Regions from separate parts of the Nonomuraea mangrovi genome, predicted to be linked through region 1. Evidence: riboswitches for the same ligand, from Rfam matches in the RefSeq annotation. Region 1 holds a riboswitch; each other region holds the start of a gene.
What was found. Region 1 has a riboswitch for cobalamin ahead of ACFSKW_RS51435 ((2Fe-2S)-binding protein). Riboswitches for the same ligand answer to the same signal wherever they lie in the genome.
Positions count from the first base shown of each region.

Region 2: it holds a riboswitch for cobalamin, as region 1 does, so the genes downstream of both, ACFSKW_RS08330 (CbtB domain-containing protein) here and ACFSKW_RS51435 ((2Fe-2S)-binding protein) in region 1, are expected to answer to the same signal.
Region 3: it holds a riboswitch for cobalamin, as region 1 does, so the genes downstream of both, cobN (cobaltochelatase subunit CobN) here and ACFSKW_RS51435 ((2Fe-2S)-binding protein) in region 1, are expected to answer to the same signal.
Region 4: it holds a riboswitch for cobalamin, as region 1 does, so the genes downstream of both, ACFSKW_RS23120 (ribonucleoside-diphosphate reductase subunit alpha) here and ACFSKW_RS51435 ((2Fe-2S)-binding protein) in region 1, are expected to answer to the same signal.

Region 1 is NZ_JBHUFV010000098.1:82,169-88,034, forward strand. It holds gene ACFSKW_RS51425 (BtrH N-terminal domain-containing protein) at 1-41, shown strand, start outside; gene ACFSKW_RS51430 (hypothetical protein) at 82-993, opposite strand; cobalamin riboswitch at 1,091-1,276, shown strand; gene ACFSKW_RS51435 ((2Fe-2S)-binding protein) at 1,318-2,079, shown strand; gene cobF (precorrin-6A synthase (deacetylating)) at 2,104-2,862, opposite strand; gene ACFSKW_RS51445 (hypothetical protein) at 3,011-3,412, shown strand; gene ACFSKW_RS51450 (alpha/beta fold hydrolase) at 3,430-5,109, opposite strand; gene ACFSKW_RS51455 (TetR/AcrR family transcriptional regulator) at 5,199-5,756, opposite strand.
Region 2 is NZ_JBHUFV010000015.1:179,708-185,573, reverse strand. It holds gene cobO (cob(I)yrinic acid a,c-diamide adenosyltransferase) at 1-394, opposite strand, end outside; gene ACFSKW_RS08345 (VWA domain-containing protein) at 396-2,495, opposite strand; gene ACFSKW_RS08340 (histidine phosphatase family protein) at 2,492-3,085, opposite strand; gene ACFSKW_RS08335 (CbtA family protein) at 3,124-3,873, opposite strand; gene ACFSKW_RS08330 (CbtB domain-containing protein) at 3,883-4,074, opposite strand; cobalamin riboswitch at 4,106-4,235, opposite strand; gene ACFSKW_RS08325 (glycoside hydrolase family 38 N-terminal domain-containing protein) at 4,424-5,866, shown strand, end outside.
Region 3 is NZ_JBHUFV010000015.1:188,432-194,297, forward strand. It holds gene cobN (cobaltochelatase subunit CobN) at 1-2,437, opposite strand, end outside; cobalamin riboswitch at 2,476-2,666, opposite strand; gene cobG (precorrin-3B synthase) at 2,674-3,978, shown strand; gene ACFSKW_RS08370 (precorrin-8X methylmutase) at 3,975-4,595, shown strand; gene ACFSKW_RS08375 (precorrin-2 C(20)-methyltransferase) at 4,601-5,866, shown strand, end outside.
Region 4 is NZ_JBHUFV010000033.1:1,016,229-1,022,094, forward strand. It holds gene glmS (glutamine--fructose-6-phosphate transaminase (isomerizing)) at 1-282, shown strand, start outside; gene ACFSKW_RS23105 (alpha/beta hydrolase family protein) at 300-1,745, opposite strand; gene ACFSKW_RS23110 (ArsR/SmtB family transcription factor) at 1,825-2,400, shown strand; gene ACFSKW_RS23115 (Bug family tripartite tricarboxylate transporter substrate binding protein) at 2,464-3,369, shown strand; cobalamin riboswitch at 3,374-3,571, shown strand; gene ACFSKW_RS23120 (ribonucleoside-diphosphate reductase subunit alpha) at 3,658-5,835, shown strand.

The DNA of each region.
Region 1 (5,866 bases):
AGTCGGCGGCCATCGCGGAGCTGGCGGCACTCGTGCGCTGACCGGGGCCTCTTCGTCCGCTGAGCCTGTCCGCGGGTGACGTCAGTACCTGACGCGAGTGGCGATGATCTGCATGGCGAACTCCTGCTCCTCCTGCGAGGGCTGCCTCGTCCAGGTCGTGCCCGGGGCCTGCTCGGCCAGCATCCGGCTCAGGGCGGCGCCGAGCACGTCCGAGGGCTTGGCGCCCTGCATCTGCGTCCGGGTGGCGGCGTAGCGGTCGAGCACCCTGGCGTAGTCGACGAGCAGCGTGTTCGTGTAGCGGCTCTTCTCGCCGTCGGCCCGGTTGAGCGCCTCGACGTACTCGGGCTCGGGCTCCTCGAGGACCGCCTTCACGACGTCGAGGCGATCGCGGATCGGCTCGCTCGTGGAAAGGTCGCTCGCCTGGTCGTACATGGCCTGGACGGACTCCGGCGTGTCGCCCGCGAGCACCACGACCATGCCGTAGCCGCTGTCCTCCTCGCCGTACCCGCCTTCGACGCCGTCCACGCCGGGCGCCGACAGGGCGTCGCTCATGGCGTCGCGGAAGCCGTACTTGTCCATGCCGTCGATCTCGCAGGGCAGCCAGTTCTCCCGCAGGTGGAGCACCCCGACGCTCTCGCGGGCGGCGGCCTGGCCGAACAGGTGGCGTACGGCGCCCGCAGGATCGCTCATCGCGGCGGGTCCCATCGCCTTGAAGCGGTCGGCCATGAGGTGCATGGAGATCAGCATCGGCGGGTGATAAAGGCTCAGCACCCCGTGCTCGCCGTGGATGAAGAACGAGCCCACCTCGTTGTCGTAGGCCCTGAGCCCCGCCATGAACGCGATCTCTTCCTCCTCGCTGAGCCGCAGTTCCCACCCCCAAAGGCGGTTGACCTCGAACTGGTCGAAGCTCTCCCCTCTGAGCGGGTCGCGGAAGCGCCACCACAGCGCGACTCCGACGACCACCGCGGCTACCACCCCGAGCGCGATCCACATGGTTCGAGCGCCTTCCTGTTCGGATGCACAGGCGCAGGACCATAACACGATCTTCACTGAGCTATGGGACGGTTTGTCAGAGTCCCGGTCGAGCCGGTGATCGCAGGTGTGCGAGCATGGTCGGCGTAGGCGACGGCGGATCGAGGAAGCCGGTGAGAGTCCGGCGCGGTCCCGCCACTGTGATCGGTGAGCGGATCCCAGCAGGCCACTGCCCGAGTCGGGTGGGAAGGCGGGGACGAGCGTCGAGCCGGGAGCCAGGAGACTCGCGCGGTCGCCTCCTCAGCGGATCGGGGCGGATCTCCGCGGGAGAGGGAGGTGGTCGGCGTGCCGTACCGGCTGCCTGTGCCGCCGGCGGTGATCGCCGGAGCGGTCGCCGACGTGTCCACGATCGGCGGCTTCTTCGAGATGGGAGTCGGGCCGATCGGGCCGGGGTGGCGGCCGCTCGCCGATCTGCCCGTGAGACACCGGATCGACGACGCCGCCGTACGCCTGGGAACCGGCGAGACCAGGGTGGCGGCCTCCCTGCTGTTCCAGGGACTGGCCGCCCGCCTGTGGTCGCCCGTTGTCGGCGTGGCGGTGGCGCACGGCCTGCTCGTCGACGTCGATCCGTCCCAGGTGCACTGGTACCCGACCCCCTCCGGTCCGCTGCCGCTGCGAGCTCAGCGCCTGACCGGACGGCGGGTCGTGGGCACCTCCCTCGCCGAGCCCCTGTACCGCGCCGTGGTGCCCGGGCTGCTGGAGCCGCTCGCCCAGGCCGTCCAGGAGATCGTGAAGATCGCGCCGGGGCTGCTGTGGGGCAACGCGGCCTCCGCCCTCGCAGGCGCCGTCCAGACCCTCACCCGCGGGCGCCCCGAGCTCGCGGGACGCGCCATCGCGCTCGGTCGCGAGTTGCTCGCGCTCGGCGTGCTGCGCGGGAGCGGGGAGCTGGTCGAGCCCGCTCCCGACCGGCCGTTCTTCGTCCGGCGCAGCTGCTGCCTCTACTACCGGGTGCCCGGCGGCGGCATGTGCGGGGACTGCGTCCTGCTCGATCAGATCACGCGCCGCGAGCAGTGGGCGCTGACCATGCGCAGGGGCGGAGGATCCTGATGAGCCACGCCGCCCCGCCGATCGTCACGACGGGAGGACGCGCCGCAGCAGATAGGTGTCCATGATCCAGCCCTTGCGCTCGCGGGCCTGCGCCCGCAGCTCCCGGATGCGGTCGGCGACCTCGGGCACCGGCCCCGACACGAGGATCTCGTCCGGCGTGCCGAGGTAGGCACCCCAGTAGATGTGGTACTCCGCACCCAGGTCGGCGAAGGCGCAGCGCGCGTCGAGCATGACGACGACGTCGTCGGCCGCGACGGGGCCCTCCTGGGCCAGGCGGCGGCCCGTCGTGATGTGCACGGGCCTGGCCACCCTCGTCAGGCTGGTGCGATGCCGGGCCGTCAGCGCGGACACACTGGTGATGCCCGCGACGACCTCGTACTCGAACGCGACCCCTCCCCGCTCGACGACCTCCTCGATCCCGGCCAGCGTGCTGTCGTAGAGCCCAGGGTCGCCCCAGACGAGGATCGCGCCGGTCTCGTCGTCGCCGAGCTCGTCCCGGATGAACGCCTCGTACAGGTCGGCCCGACGCGAGCGCCACTCCTCGACGGCGGCGGCGTAGGCGGGAGTGGTCCTGTCCCGCTCGGGGTCCCGGGCCTCCACCAGCCGGTACGGCTCGCGGGCGTGCTCCTTGATCATGTCCTGGCGGAGCCCGACCAGGTCGTGCTTGGCCTCGCCCTTGTCGAGGATGAAGAAGGCGTCGGTCCTGCCGATGGCCTTGACGGCCTGGAGGGTGAGATGGTCGGGGTCGCCGGCGCCGATGCCGATGATGAGGATTCGCTTCACCCGGGAAAGTCTGCCGCCTCGGCGAATGGCCGGGCTCGCCGGGCCTGACCGAGGACGGCTCGTAGCGCAAAGTCACCGTTCAGCGCCATTGAGTGACGAGATTGTGGTGGGATGGGCTCCGTGCGACCCCCGACGAGAGGCCACCCGCATGCCCCCGATCCGACGCGCAGTCGCGCCGCTCATCGCCGTCCTGCTCCTGAGCGGCTGTGGAGCCGCCACCGGCGCGGCGCGACCCGCCGGTGAGCCGGCCGCGGCGACGCCCACGCCGGCGCCGTTCCTGACCCCGACGCCCGGGACGGGAAGGCCGCTCGGCAAGCGGCCGGCCAGGGACGGGAGCACCGTCTCGCCCAGGCCGGCCAAGAAGGCCCGCATCCCGTCGCCGCGCCCGAAGGCCACGAGGACCGCGCGACCGGCGCACCCCGCGCTCCGGATCGGTGTTCGTCCCGGCTCCTTCTGCTCGCCGCAGGGAGCGTTCGGCAGGAGCGAGGCCGGGACCCTGATGCGCTGCACCGCCCGCGGAGGCGACCCTGCCAGATGGCGGAGGGGCTGAGCCCGCCGTTCGGAAGGTCAGGCGGGCGACGGCGCGAGCAGGCGGCGCGCGACCTCGGCCGGGTGGGTGAGCTGCGGATAGTGGCCCGCTCCCGCGATCTCCGTCACGGGACGGCCGACGGCGGACACCAGCGGATCGTCGGATCCCACGACGATCTCCACGGGGACCGTGACCCTGGCGAGCAGGCGGCGCGACTCCTCGCGTTCGGCGACGGCCGTACGAAGAGCGGCGATGACCCGGCCCGCCACGCCGGGCCTGCGCAGGTCGGCCGCGGCGCTCGCCACGGCGGGCCCCTCGGGCAGGCCCAGCGTCCCGGCCAACCGGGCGGCGGACATCCGGCGCAGCATCGGGACGGCCGCCGCCGACCGGGTGAGCCGCGGGCCCGGTGCCTGCGCGAACGCAGGGGAGACCAGCACGAGCCCGCTGATCCGTTCCGGATGCCGGACGGCGAAGCGGAGCGCGGGACCGCAAGCCAGCGAGTGCGCGACCAGCACCGGCCGGGTGCGGACGGGGCCCATCAGGTCGTCCAGCCATGTGACCGGCGTCTCGTTCGCGGGGATGGGGGAGGAACGGCCCAGGCCGGGCAGGTCGGGGGCCAGGACCTTCCCGGGAAGCCGCGCGGCGAGGGGAGCCCAGAGGTCGGCGTTCATGGGCAGCCCGTGCAGGAGGACGTGGGCCGGGTCGTGGCGTTCGCCGTTCACCCAGGTGCGGCTCCCCGCCACCGGGTGGAAGCCGTACGGCTGGAGCCACGGCTCCCAGGCGCCGAAACGGGCGGCCACCAGGTCGTCGGCCCACCGGCGCAGGGCGTCGGCGACCGGCGGCATCTCCAGCCCCGCGGAGGCGGCGAAGGCGTGGGCGGAGTCCGTCGGGTAGCGGTCGGCCGACAGGAAGGACAGCGTCTCGGGGTCGGCGCCGGTCAGCGCGCGTGGCAGCCGCCGCACCAGACCCACGGGGACGGTACGGCGCGGCGCCCTGACGCCCGTGTGCTCGGCGATCGTGCTGATCAGCTCGGGCAGGAGGGGGGTGGCGTCGTCGAGCACCCAGTACTGGCCCGCCTCCGCCGTCGGCAGCCTCGCCAGGAAACGGGCGAAATAGTCGATCGTGACGACCGGCAGGAAGACGTCGGGCCCGCCGGGAAGCGCGGGCAGCCGTCCCTTCCACAGGTCCTCGACGAACGTGGCCAGGCCGATGTACTGCCCGGGGCCGATCACGGTGCTGGGGTTGGCGATGGACAGCGGGAGACCCAGCTCGCCGGCCCTGGCGCGGACGGCGAGGTCGCCCTCGAGCTTCGACGCCTCGTAGGCGCCCAGCCTGCGGTAGTCGGGGCGCCCGTCGGACGCGCTCACCCGGTAGCCGCTGACGTGCACGAGCCGCCGCAGGCCGGGCAGCGTGGCGGCCCATTCGAGCACGTTGAGCGCCCCTGTGACGTTGGTCGCCCGCGCCTCGTCCACGCCGAGTCCGAACGCGAAGCGGGCGGCGGCGTTGTAGACGTCGCGCGCGTCGGGCAGCCCGGCGAGGGGGCGGGTGATGTCGGCGTGGACGACGGTCAGGCGGCCGGTGTCGATCCCTCGCCTGGTCAGCCACGGGGTGAGGGTGTCGTCGCGGACGGCCGCCGCGACGTGCTGGTTGTCGTTGAGCAGTTCGGCGACGAGTGAGCGGCCGATGAAGCCGGTCGCCCCGAAGACGATGGCGTCCATAGAACTCCCTAATAGATCGGTCTACATATTTTCTTGCCCCGAAAGAGGCCCGCCTCCTTCTCGAGGCGGGCCTGTGCGCGACAGCCCGTTCAGCGCAGCAGCACGGCGATCCGGCGTCGGACGCGGCGCAGCGGCTCCCTGTCGCGATGCGCCCTGGCCAGCAACAGGGCTCCCTCGACCAGGGCCAGGATCGTGACCGCGAGGTCGTCGGCGTCAGGGCGGTCGCCGAGCAGTTCGCGCAGCGCCGCCTCCCAGCCGGTGTAGACCTCCGAGCACACCTCCTGCAGAGGGTCGCTGGTGGCGGCCATCTCCAGTGCCACCGTGGCCACCGGACACCCCTTGCGCCAGCCCGACTCCTCCAGCCGCTCGCCCAGCCAGTCCAGGACCCCCGCGACGAACTCCTCGGCGGATGAGCCGGCGCCGGCCAGCTCTGCCATGGCGGCGCCGATCTCCTGCCCCGCCCGGCGTACCGACTCGCCGACCAGTTGCTCCTTGCCGCCAGGGAAGTGGAAGTAAAGAGAGCCCCTGGGGGCCCCGCTGGCCGCGATCACCTGGTTGAGCCCGGCGCCGAAGTACCCGCCGCCCTCGATCAGCTCCTGGGTCGCGTCCAGCAGCCGTGTCCGCGTCTCGGCGCCCTTCTGTCCCATAAGCACAAAATAGACCGGTCTTCATATTCTGCGCAACCCGCCCACCTCGCCGGGTCCCGGGACGGTCGTCGCCGGGCCTGTCTGGTTGATCCGCACTGGGGGCCAAAAGG
Region 2 (5,866 bases), on a different contig from region 1:
CGTCGAGCACGTAGAACCGGTAGGCCTCGGCCTCCAGGTCGCGCTTGATCTGCCGCCAGCCCTCCAGGGCGTCAGCCGCGTGGTCCTCCTCCGCACCGGGACGCTGGATCCACGACCAGCCCTCGCCCATCTTGTGCCAGGTCACGGGCCCGCCCTCGCCGGAGTCGCCGAGGACGCGCAGGGCCCGCTCCTCGCCGATGCGCCATTTGGCCGATTTCACGAACTGGAACACGCCGATCGGCCAGCCCTGGTTCCACGCCCGCAGCGCCATCCCGAACGCGGCCGTCGACTTGCCCTTGCCGGGTCCCGTGTGAACGATCAGCAGCGGCCTGTTCCTGCGCTGCCGGGTGGTGAGGCCGTCGTCGGGGACGACCTCCGGCTTGCCCTGCGGCATGTCAGCTCGCCCTTCTGTAGTCGCGGATGAGGTCGTCCATCCCGTCGAGCGGGATGAGCCTGGCGCGCAGTCTGGTCGCCAGGCGTGCGGCCAGGCCGAGCCTCACCGGCCCTGACTCGCAGTCGACGACGACGCTCGCCGTGCCGGTGAGCAGGGCCGCGGCGCGGTCCACATCGCCGCCCGAGGTGGCGCGGCCGTCGGTCACCACCACCAGCAGCGGCCTGCGGTCGGGGTCGCGCATGCGTTCCACGCGCAGCACCTCGGCGGCGCGCGCCAGGCCCGCCGCCAGCGGCGTGCGCCCGCCGGTCGGCAGCGCGCGCAGCCTCGCCGCGCCCGCCTCGACCGACGAGGTCGGCGGCAGCGCCACCTCGGCGGCGCTGCCCCTGAACGTGACCATGCCGACCTTGTCGCGCCGCTGGTAGGCGTCGAGCAGCAGGCTCAGGACCGCGGTCTTGACGGCGGTCATCCGCCTGCGCGCGGCCATGGATCCGCTGGCGTCGACGACGAAGAGCACCAGGTTGCCCTCCCTGCCCTCCTTGACCGTCTCGCGCAGGTCCTCCTGGCGGATGAGCAGGCCGGGGGCGGAGCGTCCGCGTTCCTTCTGGTACGGCGCGGCGGCGACGAGCGTGGCGGTGAGATGGAGCGAGCGCAGCGGGCCATGGGGGGCACGGGAGCCTGTGGTGCGGCCGTGCGGGGTGCGGGCGCGCGACCGCCTGCCGGACGCGCCGTCGCCGAGGCCCTCCACCTTCAGCCACGGCACCCGGTACGGCGCCGCCACCCCGGCCACCTGGATCCGGCCTTCCTGGTCTTCGGCTCCTGCGGGGCTCTCGTGCGGCCCTGACGCCTCCCGTGGGCGCGAGTCGCCGCGGGGCTCGCCCGCGGGGGCTCCGTCCGCCGCCTGGGTGTCGCCGCCGGATGTCGCGTCCCCGCGCCGCCCGCCGTCGGCCCGCCCGTGGCCCTGCCCGCCCTCGCCCTGACCCTCGTCCTGCCCGTCGCCCTGACCGCCGTCGCCGTCGGGACCGCCCGTGGGGTCGTCCCCCGTCGGGGGCGGGGTGTCGGGGTCGGAGTCGTCGTCGGGGTGCTCGTCCTCGGAGGTCCTGGCCAGCAGCTCCTCCAGGAGCCGCTCGTCCAGTCCGGGCGCGTCGAACGGGTCGCGCCGCCGCCGGTGCGGCAGCGACAGCCTGGCCGCCACCCGCACGTCCTCGGTCGTCACCACCCTCGAACCCCGCCAGGCGGCATGCGCGACGGCGGCGTTCGCCGTGACCAGGTCGGCGCGCAGGCCGTCCACCTCGAACGCCGCGCACACCTCCGCGATCTGCCGCAGGCGGGCGTCAGGCAACTCCACCGCCCGGAGACGGTCCCTGGCCGCCGCGATCCCCGCCGCCAGCTCCGCCTCCTGCGCCGTCCACCGCGCCGCGAACGCTCGCGGGTCGGCGTCGTGAGCCATGCGCCGCCGTACCACCTCGGCCCGTTCCGACGGCTCTCGCGACGCCCGCACCTCCACCGTCAGCCCGAACCGGTCCAGGAGCTGGGGCCGCAGCTCGCCCTCCTCCGGGTTCATGGTGCCGACCAGCAGGAATCTGGCCGCGTGCCGGACGGAGACGGCCTCCCGTTCGACGTAGCAGGTGCCGAGCGCGGCGGCGTCGAGCAGCAGGTCCACCAGGTGGTCGTGCAGGAGGTTGACCTCGTCCACGTAGAGCACGCCCCTGTGGGCGGCGGCCAGCAGGCCCGGCTCGAACGCCTTGACCCCCTCCGTGAGCGCCCGTTCCAGGTCCAGCGAGCCCACCAGCCGGTCCTCCGACGCTCCCACCGGCAGCTCCACCAGCGTCGCCGCCCTGGTCACCGCCTGCTCGCCCGGCTCGTGCGGCCCGTCGGGACACTCGGGGTCCGGCGCGGAAGGATCACACGCGAACCTGCACGCCGCCGGCACCTCCACCGGCGGCAGCTGCGCGGCCAGCGCTCTGACGATCGTGGACTTCGCCGTGCCCTTCTCGCCTCTGACGAGCACGCCGCCCACGCGGGGGGAGACGGCGTTGAGCACCAGCGCCAGCTTGAGATCGTCCAGGCCGACGACGGCGCTGAAGGGATAGGTGGCGGTCACGGTGCGGCCTTCCGGTTGACGTACCCGATCCGCCAGCCCTCCGGGGTGGCGGACAACTGCGTGAGAGAAAGAGGGGCGAGATCGAAACGCGCGGCGACGAGAGGCCCGACTCCGAGGGCGTGCCCCACCGCCGCCCGTACGGCGCCGACATCGCACACGACCATCGCGCGCAGGGCGCCCAGGCCCGCGCCGGGGGCGGGAACCTGCTCGCGCGGGTGGTCGTCAGGGACTGCGGCGTCGCGGAGTCCTTCCAGCCAGCGGACGACCCGGGCCGCCGCGTGGCTGTGGGACTCGGCGCCGTGGGGCGCCGCGCCGGGGTCGGCGAGCCAGCGCGCGAAGGACTCAGGGTCCGCCTGGGCGACCTCCTCGTACGGCAGGCCGCGCCACCTCCCGTAGTCCGGTTCGGCCAGCTCGGGCACGACCACGGGCTCGAACCCGAGCGCCGCGGCGGTCTCCTGCGCGGCCCGGCCCGGGGCGACGAACGCCGTTCCCCCGGGTCCCTCGGGGAGCGTCCCTGCCAGGAGGTGGGCGGCGTCAAGGCTTGACGGGTCGGCACGTTCCTCCCCCGTGGGGAAGCGCGCGCCACGCATGCCGACCGTCAAGGCATGCCGGACGAACAGCACTCTGGTCAGCTGACCCGTGCCTTCACGCGTTCGCCCGCCGCGGCGAACAACAGCCCGAACGCCGCCCAGAACACCAGCTGGGTGCCGAGGGAGGCGACTCTGAAGTCCCACAGCAGGGCGGCGGGGAAGCCGGCCGGCACCTCGTCGACGCGCGGGAGGAGCGCCCACGCGGCGATCACAGGCACCAGGAAGGTGGCCCCTGCCACCAGGCCCTTCGCCCACACCCCGGGCACGGTGACCCTGCGGGCGGCGGCGACGGCGATCGCGATGGAGGCGAGGCCGACGAGGACCATGACGACGTAGAGGACCGTCCTCGAGTTGATCGTTTCAGGGTCGCCCACAGCGGGGGGGTTGGCCGGATATTTCAGGAAGGGGACAAGGATGATGGCGCCGAAGGCGGCCGCCGCGGCGGCGACGGCCAGCCCGGGCTCCGACCTGGGCCCCACCCTGCCGCGCAGCCCGGCGAAGACGAGGGCGAAGACGCCGCCCACCGCCACGCCGTACAGGCCGGTTGCGAGGAAGAGCCCGGCCTTCTGCACCGGTCTGCTGACCACGGCCTCTTCGCCGTGATCGTGGGAGGCCGCCGCGCCGTCGTCGTGCCCGTGCGGCTCCGAGGGAGCGGCGGACGCGGCCGCCTCTTCGAGGGCGATGGCGGCGTCGACGCGCGGCTCACCCACGAAAAAGGCGAACGCGCCCGCGACGAGTCCGGCCAGCAGGCCCACGAGCAGGCCCCTGACCACCAGGGTTCTCACCACGGCCGTGCCTCAGTGGCAGGGCACGCCGAGCAGATGACGCCCGTCGTGCATGAGCTCGTGCAGGAACGTGCCGGTCTGCGAGATCGCGCCGTTGTCCATCAGGACGAGGTACGCGAGCAGCATCAGGACGGGCACGGCCAGCAGCCAGCGCGTGAGACGGTGGAGCGGAATAGCGGTTACGGACGTGGACAGACCACTCATGTGAAGCCTCCTCAGGGATGACGCGTCCCGCTGGTCGAGGTCGCGGCGGTCAGGTGACCTGGCTCCCGAGGGTTGTATTCCCGGATACAGTGGCGCGTCCGCACCGGCATCTCACCGGATTTCCCCTGAGTCGCCGCGAAATCTACCGGAACGTATCCCTTTCTGTGGTTCTCGTCAACATCGCCCTGTTCTTGGAGCCCATGCTTCCCGGGCGCGGAGCCTCCCGAGCCTGAACGCCGTTCCAGGATCTCCTGGCCCGCGAGGCGGACGGTTCGCCGGGTTCCGGGGGGTTCGTGAGCAAGTGGTCACGGCTATGACAACGTTGCCATTGATCTTGATAGGACCTAGGGTGACGGCGACAGCCCCCAAGGACGCCGAGGGAGACCCCGTGCCCGTTCGCCTGTTGTCCGCCGAGTCGACCGACCTTTTCGTGGGGACGGACGCGCAGCCGTACCAGGTCCTCAGGGTCACCGCCGAGCAGGGCGAGCACGACACCGGCCTGGAGGTGCGCGGTGAGGGGATCGCGGGCCACGCGATCGTGCCCGCGGGCGAGGGAACCGTCGTGGTGGAGGTTCCGCTCGAGGTGAGCGCCCCGGTGGGAAGCACGCTCCACTGCCACGTGAGCGCGGCGGGCAGCGAGATCGCCGCCGAGGTGACCGTCGAGGAGCCCGGCTGGACGATGCACATGGTGTCGCACTTCCACTACGACCCCGTCTGGTGGAACACGCAGGCGGCCTACACCAGCCCGTGGGAGCTGCTGTCGGGTGACGCGACGACCAGGCCGCTGTGGGAGCGCAACGCGTTCGCGCTGGTGGAGGCGCACCTGGCGCTGGCCGCGCGGGACCCCGACTACAAGTTCGTGCTCGCCGAGATCGACTATCTGAAGCCGTTCTTCGACATCCACCCCGAGCGCAGGGCCGACCTGCGCCGCCTCATGGCCGAGGGCAGGGTCGAGCTGATGGGCGGCACCTACAACGAGCCCAACACCAACCTGACCGGCGCCGAGACCACGATCCGCAACATCGTGTACGGCATCGGCTACCAGCGCGACATCCTCGGCGGCGAGCCCCGGACGGCGTGGCAGCTCGACGCGTTCGGCCACGACCCGCAGTTCCCCGGCTACCTGGCCGCCGCGGGCCTGACGGGCAGCGCGTGGGCACGCGGGCCCTTCCACCAGTGGGGCCCGATCAGCAAGAACTTCAGGCAGGCCAAGAACGACGCCACGCTGATGCAGTTCCCGAGCGAGTTCGAGTGGATCTCGCCGTCGGGGCTGGGGGTCGTGACGCACTACATGCCCGCGCACTACTCGGCGGGCTGGTGGATGGACTCCTCGGCGACGCTGGAGGAGGCGATGACGGCGGTCCACGAGCTGTTCGCGAGCCTCAAGCCCGTCGCGGCCACCAAGAACGTGCTGCTGCCCGTCGGCACCGACTACACCCCGCCGAACAAGTGGGTGACCGAGATCCACAGGGAGTGGGCCGCCCGCTACGTGTGGCCGAAGTTCGTCTGCGCGGTGCCGCACGACTTCTTCGAGGCGGTGAAGGCCGCGACGAGCACGTTCAGCCCGCAGACACGCGACATGAACCCCATCTACACCGGCAAGGACGTCTCGTACATCGACACCAAGCAGGCCCAGCGCGCCGCCGAGGTGGCCGCGCTCGACGCCGAGCGGCTCGCCGCGTTCGCGTCGCTGCTGGGTCTCGGCCGCTACCCGCACGCGGCGCTGGACAAGGTGTGGCGGCAGCTCGCCTACGGCGCGCACCACGACGCGATCACCGGTTCCGAGTCCGAC
Region 3 (5,866 bases), on a different contig from region 1:
AGCCGCTGGGCCCCGCGGGGACGTAGCCGCCGTCGAGGGCATGCAGGAGATGGTCGAGCTCGTCGCCCGTCCTTGCCAGCCTGGGGACGACCTCGCCGGCGGCGAACTCCAGGATCCGCGCCACCAGCTCACGCCGCTCCCGGGCGGAGCCGGGAGCGAGGACGGATGCCGCCACCTCCCCGGCCTGGGCGGAGCCGGGAGCGAGGACGGATGCCGCTACCTCCCCTGCCGCCGTCACGTCCCACCCGCGGGCCTCCATGCCCTCCACGAGCGCCCTGGCGGCCGACTCGGCCGCGTCCACGTCGGCCAGGCCGGCCGAGCCGTCCTCCGCGAGGCCCAGCGCCTCGCGCAGACCAGGCAGCGTCTCGGTGCCCGCCCACATCTGCCGGGCCCGCAGCATCGCCAGTACCAGGTCGACGCGCACCGCGCCCTCGGGCGCGGCTCCCAGCACGTGCAGCCCGTCACGGATCTGCGCGTCCTTCACCTCGCACAGCCAGCCGTCCACGTGCAGCAGGAAGTCGTCGAACTCCGTGTCGTGCGGCCGGTCGGCCAGCCCCAGGTCGTGGTCGAGCCGCGCCGCCTGGATCAGCGTCCAGATCTGCGCCCTGATCGCGGGCAGCTTCGCCGGGTCCATCGCCGCGATGGAGGCGTGCTCGTCCAGGAGCTGCTCCAGCCGCGCGATGTCGCCGTAGGTCTCGGCGCGCGCCATCGGCGGCACCATGTGGTCCACCAGGACGGCGTGCGCCCGCCGCTTCGCCTGGGTCCCCTCACCGGGGTCGTTCACCAGGAACGGGTACACCAGCGGCAGATCGCCCAGCGCCGCGTCGGGCCCGCACGCGGCCGACATGCCCGCCGACTTGCCCGGCAGCCACTCCAGGTTCCCGTGCTTGCCGACGTGCACCATCGCGTGCGCGCCGAACTCCGCCGACAGCCACCGGTAGGCGGCCAGGTAGTGGTGGCTGGGCGGCAGGTCAGGGTCGTGGTAGATCGCGATCGGGTTCTCGCCGAAGCCCCGCGGCGGCTGCACCATCACCACGACGTTGCCCGCCTGGAGGGCGGCGAGCACGATGTCGCCCTCGTGCACGAAGAGCTCGCCGGGCGGCGGACCCCAGTGCCGTTCCATCGCCGCGCGCAGTTCCTCGGGAAGCGTCTCGTACCAGGCGGTGTAGGAGGCGGCGGGGATGCGCACGGGGTTGGCCGCGAGCTGCTCCTCCGTCAGCCACTCCTGGTCCTGGCCGCCGGCGGCGATGAGCGCGTGGATGAGCGCGTCGCCGTCCAGCTCCGCGACGCCCGGCAGGCCCTCGCCCAGGTCGTAGCCTTCGGCGGCCAGCCTGGCCAGCAGTTTCACCGTGCTCGCCGGCGTGTCGAGGCCGACCGCGTTGCCGACGCGCGCGTGCTTGGTCGGGTAGGCCGACAGCATCACCACGAGTCGCTTCTCGGCGTTCGGGACGTGCCTGAGCCGCGCGTGCCGTACGGCGGTGCCCGCCACACGGGCGGCCCGTTCGGGGTCGGCCGCGTAGACGGTCAGCCCGTCCTCGTCCACCTCCTTGAACGAGAACGGCACCGTGATGATCCGCCCGTCGAACTCGGGGATCGCCACCTGCGAGGCCGCGTCGAGCGGCGACAGGCCGTCGTCGTTCTCCTCCCACGCCTGCCTGCTCGTGGTCAGGCAGAGTCCCTGCAGGATCGGCACGTCGAGCTCGGCCAGCGCGCCCACGTCCCACGCGGCGTCGTCGCCGCCCGCCCCCGCCGTCGCCGGCCGCGTGCCTCCCGCGGCGAGCACGGTCACCACGAGGGCGTCGGCGGTCCTCAGCGTGTCGAGCAGCTCGGGCTCCGCCGTACGCAGCGAGGAGCAGAAGACCGGCAGCGCCCGGCCGCCCGCGTCCTCGATCGCGTCGCAGAGCGTCCGCACGAACCCGGTGTTGCCCGCCATGTGGTGCGCCCGGTAGTAGAGCACGCCCACGACGGGCTCCTCGGCGGGCTCCTCGGCGGGCCGCTCCCTGTCGAGAAGCCCCCAGGTCGGGGTCGGCTCGGGCGCGGCGAACCCGTGTCCCGTGAGCAGAACCGTGTCGGACAGGAAGGCGTGCAGCTCGGCCAGGTTCGACGGGCCGCCGTGGGCGAGGTAGGCGTGCGCCTCGGCGCAGACGCCGCCGCTGACCGTGGACAGCTCCATGAGCTCGGCGTCGGGCGCCTGCTCGCCGCCCAGCACGATCACGGGGCGCGGGCCCGCGAGCAGGTGGTCGAGCCCCTCCTCCCAGGCCCTGCGTCCGCCGAGCAGCCGCACCACCACCAGGTCCGCGCTCTCGACCAGCGCGGGCAGATCGTCGACCGTGAGCCTGGCGGGGTTTCCGAGCCGGTACGGCGCGCCGCTCGCCCTCGCGCTGAGCAGGTCGGTGTCGGAGGTCGACAGCAGCAGAACGGCCGTGCTCTCGGGCACAGGGAACTCCTCCCTCGGGGTCCTCGCCCCGGTCGCGGGTGTCACGAGTGCGGGAGTCTCCTGGCTCCCGGATCGACGCTCACCCCGGCCTTCCCACCCGTCTCCGGACAGTGGCCTTGCGGTGGGGTTCGCTCCCCGGTCACAGTGGCGGGACCGCGCCGGCTTCGCACCGGCTTCCTCCGTCGCCCTCGTCTGCGATCAGACTAGAGGGTTTGGAACGGGTTACCATCCTCCGCGTGGACATAACTGCGGACATTGGCGACTTTTCGGGACATGCGGGTCCCGACGCGTGCCCCGGGGCACTCCAGGTCCACACCGCCGCCGACGGCGCGCTGGCCAGGGTTCGCATCCCGGGCGGAGCGCTCTCGCCGGCCCAGCTGAGGGAGCTGGCCGCCTGCGCCGCCGAGCTCGGATCCGGCGTGATCGAGCTGACCTCCCGCGCGAACGTCCAGGTGCGCGGCCTGCGCGCGCCCGACCCCGCCGACCCGTCCAGCGTGCCGGCCTTCGCCGCCCGGATGGCCGCGGCGGGGCTGCTGCCCTCCGCCACGCACGAGCGGGTGCGCAACATCCTCGCCTCCCCCCTCGCGGGGCGCGTCCCCTCATCGCTCGCGGACGTCCGGCCGCTGGTGAGCGCACTGGATCGCGCGCTGTGCGGCACCCCCGAGCTGGCCGGGCTCTCGGGCCGCTTCCTCTTCGCGCTGGACGACGGCACCGGCGACGTGCTGTCCTGCGGCGCCGACGTGACCTTCCTCGCCACCTCGGCCTCCGGCGGCGTGCTCCTGCTCGGCGGCGTACGGCAGGGCCCGCCCGTGGACCTTGCCGGGGTGGTCCCGCTGATGCTCGCCGCCGCCTCCGCCTTCATGGAACTGGGCGACGGCGGCGCGTGGCGTGTCAGGGACGTCCAGGACGGCCCCGCCCTGCTCGCGGCCCGCCTGTTCGGCGCCGCCCAGGAAGAGCCCGGCCAGAGCGACCAGGCAGGTGACTCCGGCCCCGCGGGTGACTCCGATCCGACCGGCCCGACCGATCCGGCCCGCCCGGCCGATCCGGCGGGCCCGGCGGGCCGGGAGCGTGCAGGGGTGCGGGATGCGGGGACCTTCCGGCAGCTCGACGGCGACGTCGCCCTCGAAGTGGTGATCCCGCTCGGCCGCCTGACCGCCCACCAGGCCGCGGTCCTCGCCGACGCCGCCCCCGAGGCGCGCGTCACCCCATGGCGTACCGTCGTCCTGCCCGGCCTGGCCCCCGACGCCGTCCAGCAGGTCGCGGACCGGCTCACCGGGGCGGGCCTGGTCACCGTCCCCGGCACGCCGTGGGCCGGGCTCAGCGCCTGCACGGGCCGCCCTGGCTGCGCGAAATCCTTGGCCGACGTCCAGCTCGACGCCAGAGTCTGGGCCGAGCGGCCGGACCACGAACCTGCGGCCCGTCCCGTCCACTGGGCCGGGTGCGAGCGGCGCTGCGGCCGTCCCGCCGGAGAGGTGGTCGACGTCGTCGCCACCCCGGCCGGCTACCGGGTCGCGGGCCGTACCGAAGAAGAGGGGACATGACCGACTACATCCGCGACGGCGCGGAGATCTACCGGCGCTCGTTCGCCACCATCCGCGCGGAGAGCGACCTCGCGGGGCTGCCGGCGGACATCGCCCAGGTGGCCGTCCGCATGATCCACGCCTGTGGCATGACCGACCTGGTCACCGACCTGGCCTACTCGCCGGGCGTGGTCGCCGTGGCGAGGGCGGCCCTGCGCGCGGGCGCGCCGATCCTGTGCGACGCCATGATGGTCGCCTCGGGCGTCACGAGGACCCGCCTGCCGAAGGACAACGAGGTGATCTGCACGCTCGGCGACCCGGGCGTGCCGGAGCTGGCCGAGCGGATGGGCACCACGCGCAGCGCGGCGGCGCTGGAGCTGTGGCGCGAGCGGCTCGACGGCGCCGTCGTCGCGGTGGGGAACGCGCCCACCGCCCTCTTCAGGCTGCTGGAGCTGGTCGAGGAGGGCGCGGGGCGTCCTGCGGCGGTGCTCGGCATCCCCGTGGGCTTCATCGGGGCGGCGGAGTCGAAGCAGGCGCTGGCGAGCAGCGGTCTGGAGTACCTGGTGGTGCACGGCCGCAGAGGCGGCAGTGCGATGGCGGCGGCCGCGGTCAACGCGATCGCGAACGAGCGGGAGTGAACGGCGTGGCGGGACGGTTGTTCGGGGTGGGGCTGGGTCCCGGGGACCCCGAGCTGGTGACGGTCAAGGCGGCCAGGCTGATCGGCGAGGCGGGCGTCATCGCCTATCACAGCGCCAGGCACGGCAGGAGCATCGCGCGTTCGATCGCGCTGCCGTACATGCGGGAGGGGCAGGTCGAGGAGCTGCTCAAGTACCCGCTGACCACGGAGACCACCGACCACCCCGGCGGCTATCAGGGAGCGCTCGACGACTTCTACGCCGAATGCGCGCGGCGTCTCGCTGCCCACCTGGACGAGGGCAGGGACGTGGTGGTGCTGTGCGAGGGCGACCCGCTCTTCTACGGCTCCTACATGCACATGCACAAGCGGCTCGCCCACCGCTACGAGACCGAGGTCGTGCCTGGTGTCACCTCGGTGGCGGGCGCGGCGGCCGTGCTGGGGCGCCCGCTGGTGGAGCACGAGGAGACGCTGACCGTGCTGCCGGGCACGCTCCCTGCCGACGTCATCACCGAGAAGCTGCGCAACGCCGACTCGGTGGCGGTGCTCAAGCTCGGCAGGACCTTCGAGAAGGTTCGCGACGCGCTGGCCGAGGCGGGCCGCCTCGACGAGGCGTGGTACGTCGAGCGGGCGACCACGGCGAACCAGCGGATCGAGCCGCTGAAGGACGTGGACCCGGCGAGCGTGCCGTACTTCTCGCTGGCGATGCTGCCCAGCGGCGGCGGGCGTGACGACGAGCGTCTGGAACCCGGGGTCGCGGTCGTGGGGCTCGGGCCCGCGGGCTCGCAGTGGCTCACCCCCGAGGCGCGGCACGTGCTGGCCGAGGCGACCGACCTGGTCGGCTACGGCCCCTACGTCGACAGGGTGCCGCAGCGGTCGGGCCAGATCAGGCACCGCACCGACAACAGGGTGGAGGCCGAGCGCGCCGCGCACGCGCTGGAACTGGCCCGGCAGGGCCGCAGGGTGGCGGTCGTCTCCTCCGGCGATCCAGGCGTGTTCGCGATGGCCAGCGCGGTGCTGGAGGCGGCGGAGGACTTCCCCGACGTCCCCGTGCGGATCGTGCCCGGTCTGACGGCCGCGCACGCCGTGGCGAGCAAGGCGGGCGCGCCGCTCGGGCACGACTACTGCGTGATCTCCCTGTCGGACCTGCTCAAGCCGTGGGAGATCGTCGCCGAGCGGCTGCGGGCCGCCGCCGTGGCCGACCTGGTGCTGGCGATCTACAATCCGGCCTCGCGCAGCCGTACCTGGCAGGTGGGCGCCGCCCGCGACCTGCTC
Region 4 (5,866 bases), on a different contig from region 1:
CTGCCGACGGTGGCGATCGTGCCCGACGACGAGCTGCTCGACAAGAACCTCACCACGCTGGGCGAGATCAGGGCGCGTGGCGGCCAGGTCCTCATGGTCGGCCACCGCGAGCCCGACGCCAAGCTGGCCGACGACGTGATCGTGATCCCCAAGAACGAGATCGAGCTCGACCCGATCCTGCTGACGATCCCGCTGCAGCTGCTGGCCTACCACGCGGCCGTCGCGCTGGAGCGGGATGTCGACAAGCCGCGCAACCTGGCCAAGAGCGTCACCGTCGAATAGGCCCAAGGAGAGGGCCCTCAGGGCAGCAGCAGGCCCCAGTAGAGGGCCCACGGGATCATGACCGCGCCGGCCGTGACGAGCAGGCCGAGCCGTACCCGCTCGGAGCCCCGCCCGGCCGCGCGCCAGGCGCGGGCGGTCAGCACGGTGGCGACGGCGACCGTGACCACCAGTGCCTGCAGCAGCAGCCAGAGCACGGGCCTGCCCGCCAGGACGGGTCCGGGTTCGGCCAGCTTGCCACCCGTCATGACCAGGTACATCAGGTAGCCGAAGCCGCCGGCCACCACGGCCAGCCCCGCGCCCGCCAGCACTCTGGGCGCGGGGCCCGCGGCCACCGCCGTACCCCTGACCCTGCGGACGCCGGCGGCCAGCGGGTAGCCGAGGAAGGCGACCAGGAACAGCAGGAGCGCGGCGGCCTGCACGGGAGCCGACTCCCACCAGGCGGGCGGCGGCACAGGGATGGTCGCCGACGCCTGCTGCGCCTTCGTGCCCGCCTCCGGCGGGCTCGAACGGGGCGCGCGCCCGGAGGCGACGTCGGACACCCACGATCCGACCAGCTCGGGGTAGCCGGGCGTCAGCTCGGGCGCCCTGGTGACGCCGCCGTCGGGAGTGCGGTGGGCGGCGTGGTCCGCGCCGGTGAACAGGCGGAGCGTCACGTGCTCGTTGCCGCCCTCGGCCAGGGTTCTCGCCATCAGCGGAGGGCTCTCGACCGGCGGGGTCAGCAGGTCGTGCGTGCCCCAGATCGCCAGGACCGGCTGACGGACCTTCCGCAGCACGGGCAGCGGGTCGTGCCATGGCTCGGGGAACAGCCCGCCGTCGGAGATCGCCCGGTACAGCGTGGGCACCGAACGGTCGGGCAGCGAGCCCGCGACGCCGGCCTTGCGCAGGCCCGCCGAGACCGCCCACGCCTGCTGGCGCAGCGGCTGCAGGGAGTTGGCGCCGACCAGCACCACGAACGCCACGTCGGTGGAGCGTGAGGCGGCCAGCGGCACCACCCATCCGCCCTCGCTCAGCCCCCAGAGCCCGACGTGGGCCGGGTTCACGCCCGCCTGGCGGCGCAGCGCCGCCACCGCGCCGAGCGCGTCGTCGGCCAGCTGTGAATAGGAGCGCTCGAACAGCGAGTAGCCCTCGGTGCGCTTGTCGTAGACCAGCACCGCCATGCCGCGTCTGGCGAACTCCACGGCCTCGGTCATGAGCTTGGTCCTGGGCGTGCCCGCGCCGGCTCCGTGCACGAGCACGATCCCGGGGCGCGCGCCCTGCCCGCCTCTGGGGGACAGGACCGTGCCGCGCAGGGTGAGCCCGCCGCCGCCCGCGAAGCTCACTTCCGTCGTGGTCAGATCGGCCGGCACCGGTACGGCAGGCGGCGCCCCCGTCGCCGGTACGCCGGTCGTCGGCCTGGCGTGCGCCGCCGCCGGTGCGGCCAGCGCCACCAGCAGCGCCATCGCTGAGATCACTAATCTCTTCATGTTGCCGAACCTACTCTGCAGAGAGTTATCGGCAAAGACATGTCTGCAGAAATCCTTCTGGAGGACTAGGGTGCTCGTCATGAAGGATGACGAGCCGTGGGTCCTGGACGACCCGGGCAAGCTGAAGGCCCTGGCCCACCCGATGCGCCGCGCCATGCTCCGTCACCTGGGCCTGCACGGTCCCGCCACGTCCACGACGCTCGGCTCGCTGCTCGACGCCAAGACCGGCACGACCAGCTATCACCTGCGCCAGCTGGAGAAGTACGGGTTCATCGAGGAGATCCCCGAGCGGTCGGCCGGGCGTGAGCGGTGGTGGCGGAAGACGGAGACGGGAGACATCAGGCTGCCCCATCCGGCGCAGCTCGCGCCCGAGGACCGCCCGGTGCTGGCCGAGTTCCACCGGATCGGGCTCGAGGAGGACAAGGGGATCCTGCTGGAGCTCCTGCCCGCCGCCTACCAGGCCGATCCCGCGTGGGTGAAGGTCTCGCGCGCTCTCGGCCGGATGACGCTGGGCGAGCTGGAGGACTTCTTCGAGGAGTACATGCTGCTGCTGAAGAAGTACAGCCATCGTGCCGCCGACGCTCCTGAGCAGGCCCGGCCCCTGCACATCCGCCTGCTCGCCCTGCCCGCGGACCTGCCCGCCCCCGATGTGTGACTCTCCGCCTCCGACCAATAACATGGAGTAGCGGAGGGGTGGGGCGACGGGAGGGGCCTGCGCATGCGCCGTCGGGAGTTCGTCGCGAGAGCGCTGGCCGCTATGGCGGGCCTGGCCGGCTGCGGTACGGCCACGCGCCCGACCCCGAGCTTCTCCGTCGTGCCGGGAGGGGAGGCCTGGGTCCCCGTCGCGCGGGTGCTCGCGGGGCAGTTCAAACGCGACGGCGTGGCCGAGGGAGGGCCCCTGCTGACGGTGACCGGCCTGCCCGCGATCGCGGCCGCCGAGATGGCCGGGGTGAAGGAGACGGGCACCCCGCTGGCCAGGCTGGTCGGCGACGTCGAGGTCCTGGTCGTCTCCAACGCCTCCGTCTTTCGCGAGTTCGACGACTTCGCGCGGCGGCTGGTCGCCGACCCCGGCGGCACCGTGCTGGGCGGCAGGCCGCAGGGAGAGTCCGATCACCTGCTGTTCGGACTGGTCGCGCGCGGTCTCGGCGCGGACGCCAGGGTGCTCGACTACGCGGGCTACCCCACCACGGACGATGCGGCCGAGGCGCTGCTGGCGGGCAGGGTGGGCGTCGCCGCGGGCCCGCTCGGCGAGTGGCGCAAGCGCCTCGGCAAGGGGCGTCTCAGGGCGCTGGCCGTCTCCTCGGCCGAGCGGGTCGAGGACGTCGAGGCGCCGACCCTGCTGGAGTCCGGTGTCAGGGTCGACTTCGCCGACTGGTGCGCGGTGCTCGGGCCCAAGCAGATGAGCGAACGCGATCGCGCCCGGGCGGTCGAGGTGCTCGACGAGGTCGCCCGGTCCGCGCGGTGGCTGGACGCCTGCCGCGCCAGAGGGTGGAAGCCGATCCCGCTCAGCGGCGACGACTTCGCCGCGTGGCTCGGGTCCGAGGCCGGCAGGACCCGCGAAGTGCTCAAGGACCTGGGGCTGATCGACACAACTTGTTGGGGTAGTTGCGTCCGCGGCCACTAGATGTAGGATCCTGGTCGTCGCTGGTTCGCCCGAGCAGGGCGAAGCAAAAGGGAAGCCGGTGAGATGCCGGCACTGCCCCGCAGCGGTGAGCGGGAACGACCGCCGTCACGAAGCACTGGGCCCATGGCCTGGGAAGCGACGGCCAGTAGGAAGCTGACGTACGCCCGCGAGTCCGAAGACCTGCCAGCGGTGTGACCTGTCCAAGGCCTCGAGGGAGGGCCGCGGGGTCTCGCGGCGTGCCCGCGTGCTCTCGCCTGCCTTCACGGGGTGAGCTCGCGAGGAGAGAGCGTGACGCAGATCGTAGAGGTGGATCGCCGGCTGGCCATCGAGGAGGCCGCCGCCAGGGTGATCGCCGACCCGGAGAACTCCAGGGTCGCCGCCAGGCTGCTGGCCGAGCAGATCGCGGACGAGGCCGCCGCGCACGGCGTGAGGACCTTCTCCGAGTCGATCGTGGCCACCCACGCCGCGGGTCTGCTCCAGGACGGGCTGGCCGCCTTCGTGGCGGCCAACGCCGCCGCCCTCGACGCGCTGGTGGACGAGAGCGCCGACGACAGGTTCGAGTACTTCGGCCTGCGCACCGTCTACGACCGCTACCTGCTGCGCCACCCCGAGACGCGCGGCGTGCTCGAACGCCCGCAGCACTTCCTGCTGCGCGTCGCCTGCGGTCTTTCCGCCTCGGTCGCCGAGGCCGCCGAGCTGTACGCGCTGATGTCCACGCTGTCGTACCTGCCCAGCTCGCCCACGCTGTTCAACTCCGGCTCCCGCCGTCCCCAGCTCTCGTCGTGCTTCCTGCTCGACTCGCCGCGCGACGAGCTGGAAGGGATCTACGAGCGTTACGGCCAGGTCGCCAGGCTGTCGAAGTACGCCGGCGGCATCGGCATCGCGTGGACCAGGGTCCGCTCGCGCGGCTCGCTGATCCGCGGCACGAACGGCCACTCCAACGGCATCGTCCCGTGGCTGCGCACGCTCGACTCCAGCGTGGCCGCCGTCAACCAGGGCGGCCGCCGCAAGGGCGCGGCCTGCGTCTACCTGGAGACCTGGCACGCCGACATCGAGGAGTTCCTCGAACTGCGTGACAACACCGGCGAGGAGGCCCGCCGGGCCCACAACCTCAACCTCGCCAACTGGGTGCCCGACGAGTTCATGCGCCGCGTCGAGGCCGACCAGCCGTGGTCGCTGTTCGACCCCAAGCAGGTGCCGCACCTGACCGACCTGTACGGCGAGGCGTTCGACGTGGCCTACCGGGCCGCGGAGGCGGCGGGCCTGCACACCCGTCAGATCCCCGCGCGCACGCTCTACGGCCGGATGATGCGCACGCTCGCGCAGACCGGCAACGGCTGGATGACCTTCAAGGACGCCGCCAACCGCGCCTCCAACCAGACCGCGCGCCCGGAGAACGTCATCCACCTGTCGAACCTCTGCACCGAGATCCTCGAGGTGACAAGCGACGGCGAGACCGCCGTCTGCAACCTGGGCTCGATCAACCTGGCCGCCCACCTGGCGGGCGGCACCATGGACTGGGTACGGCTGCGCGCCACCGTCAGGACCGCGGTGCGCTTCCTGGACAAGACGATCGACCTGGGCTTCTACCCGACGCCCGAGGCCGAGACCGCCAACCTGCGATGGAGGCCGATCGGGCTCGGCGTGATGGGCCTGGCCGACGTGTTCTTCTCGCTGCGCCTGCCGTTCGACTCGGCCGAGGCGCTCGCGCTGTCCACGCGCATCGCCGAGGAGATCGCGCTGGCCGCCTACGACACCTCCGCCGACCTCGCCGTCGAGCGCGGGCGTCACCCCTCCTACGGCGACACCAGGGCGGCGCAGGGCGTCCTGCACCCGGACCACTACGGCGCCGGCGACTCGCCCGAGTGGACCGCCCTGCGCGCCAAGATCGACAGAACCGGGCTGCGGAACTCCCTCATGATCGCCATCGCGCCGACGGCGACGATCGCCTCGATCGCGGGCTGCTACGAGTGCATCGAGCCGCAGGTGTCGAACGTCTTCAAGCGCGAGACCCTGTCCGGCGAGTTCCTGCAGGTCAACCGGTACCTGGTCGCGGACCTGCAGGGCCTTGGGCTGTGGACGCAGGAGATGCGCGACGCGGTGAAGCGCGCGGACGGCTCGATCCAGGACATCCAGGGGATCCCGGCCGAGCTCAAGACCCTGTACAGGACGGCGTGGGAGCTGCCGCAGAAGGCGCTCATCGACCTGGCGGCGGCGCGGACGCCCTACATCGACCAGTCGCAGTCACTGAACCTCTTCATGGCGACGCCGACGATCGGCAAGCTGTCGTCGATGTACGCCTACGCGTGGAAGCAGGGGCTGAAGACCACCTACTACCTGCGCTCGCGCCCCGCCACCAGGATCGCGCAGACGACCGTGCAGGCGGCGCCCGAGCAGGCGTTCACGGTGAGCGAGGCGGTCGCGTGCTCGCTGGAGAACCCCGAGGTGTGCGAGGCCTGCCAGTAGGCACGCCGCCCCGCACGACAGACGTTCCGTT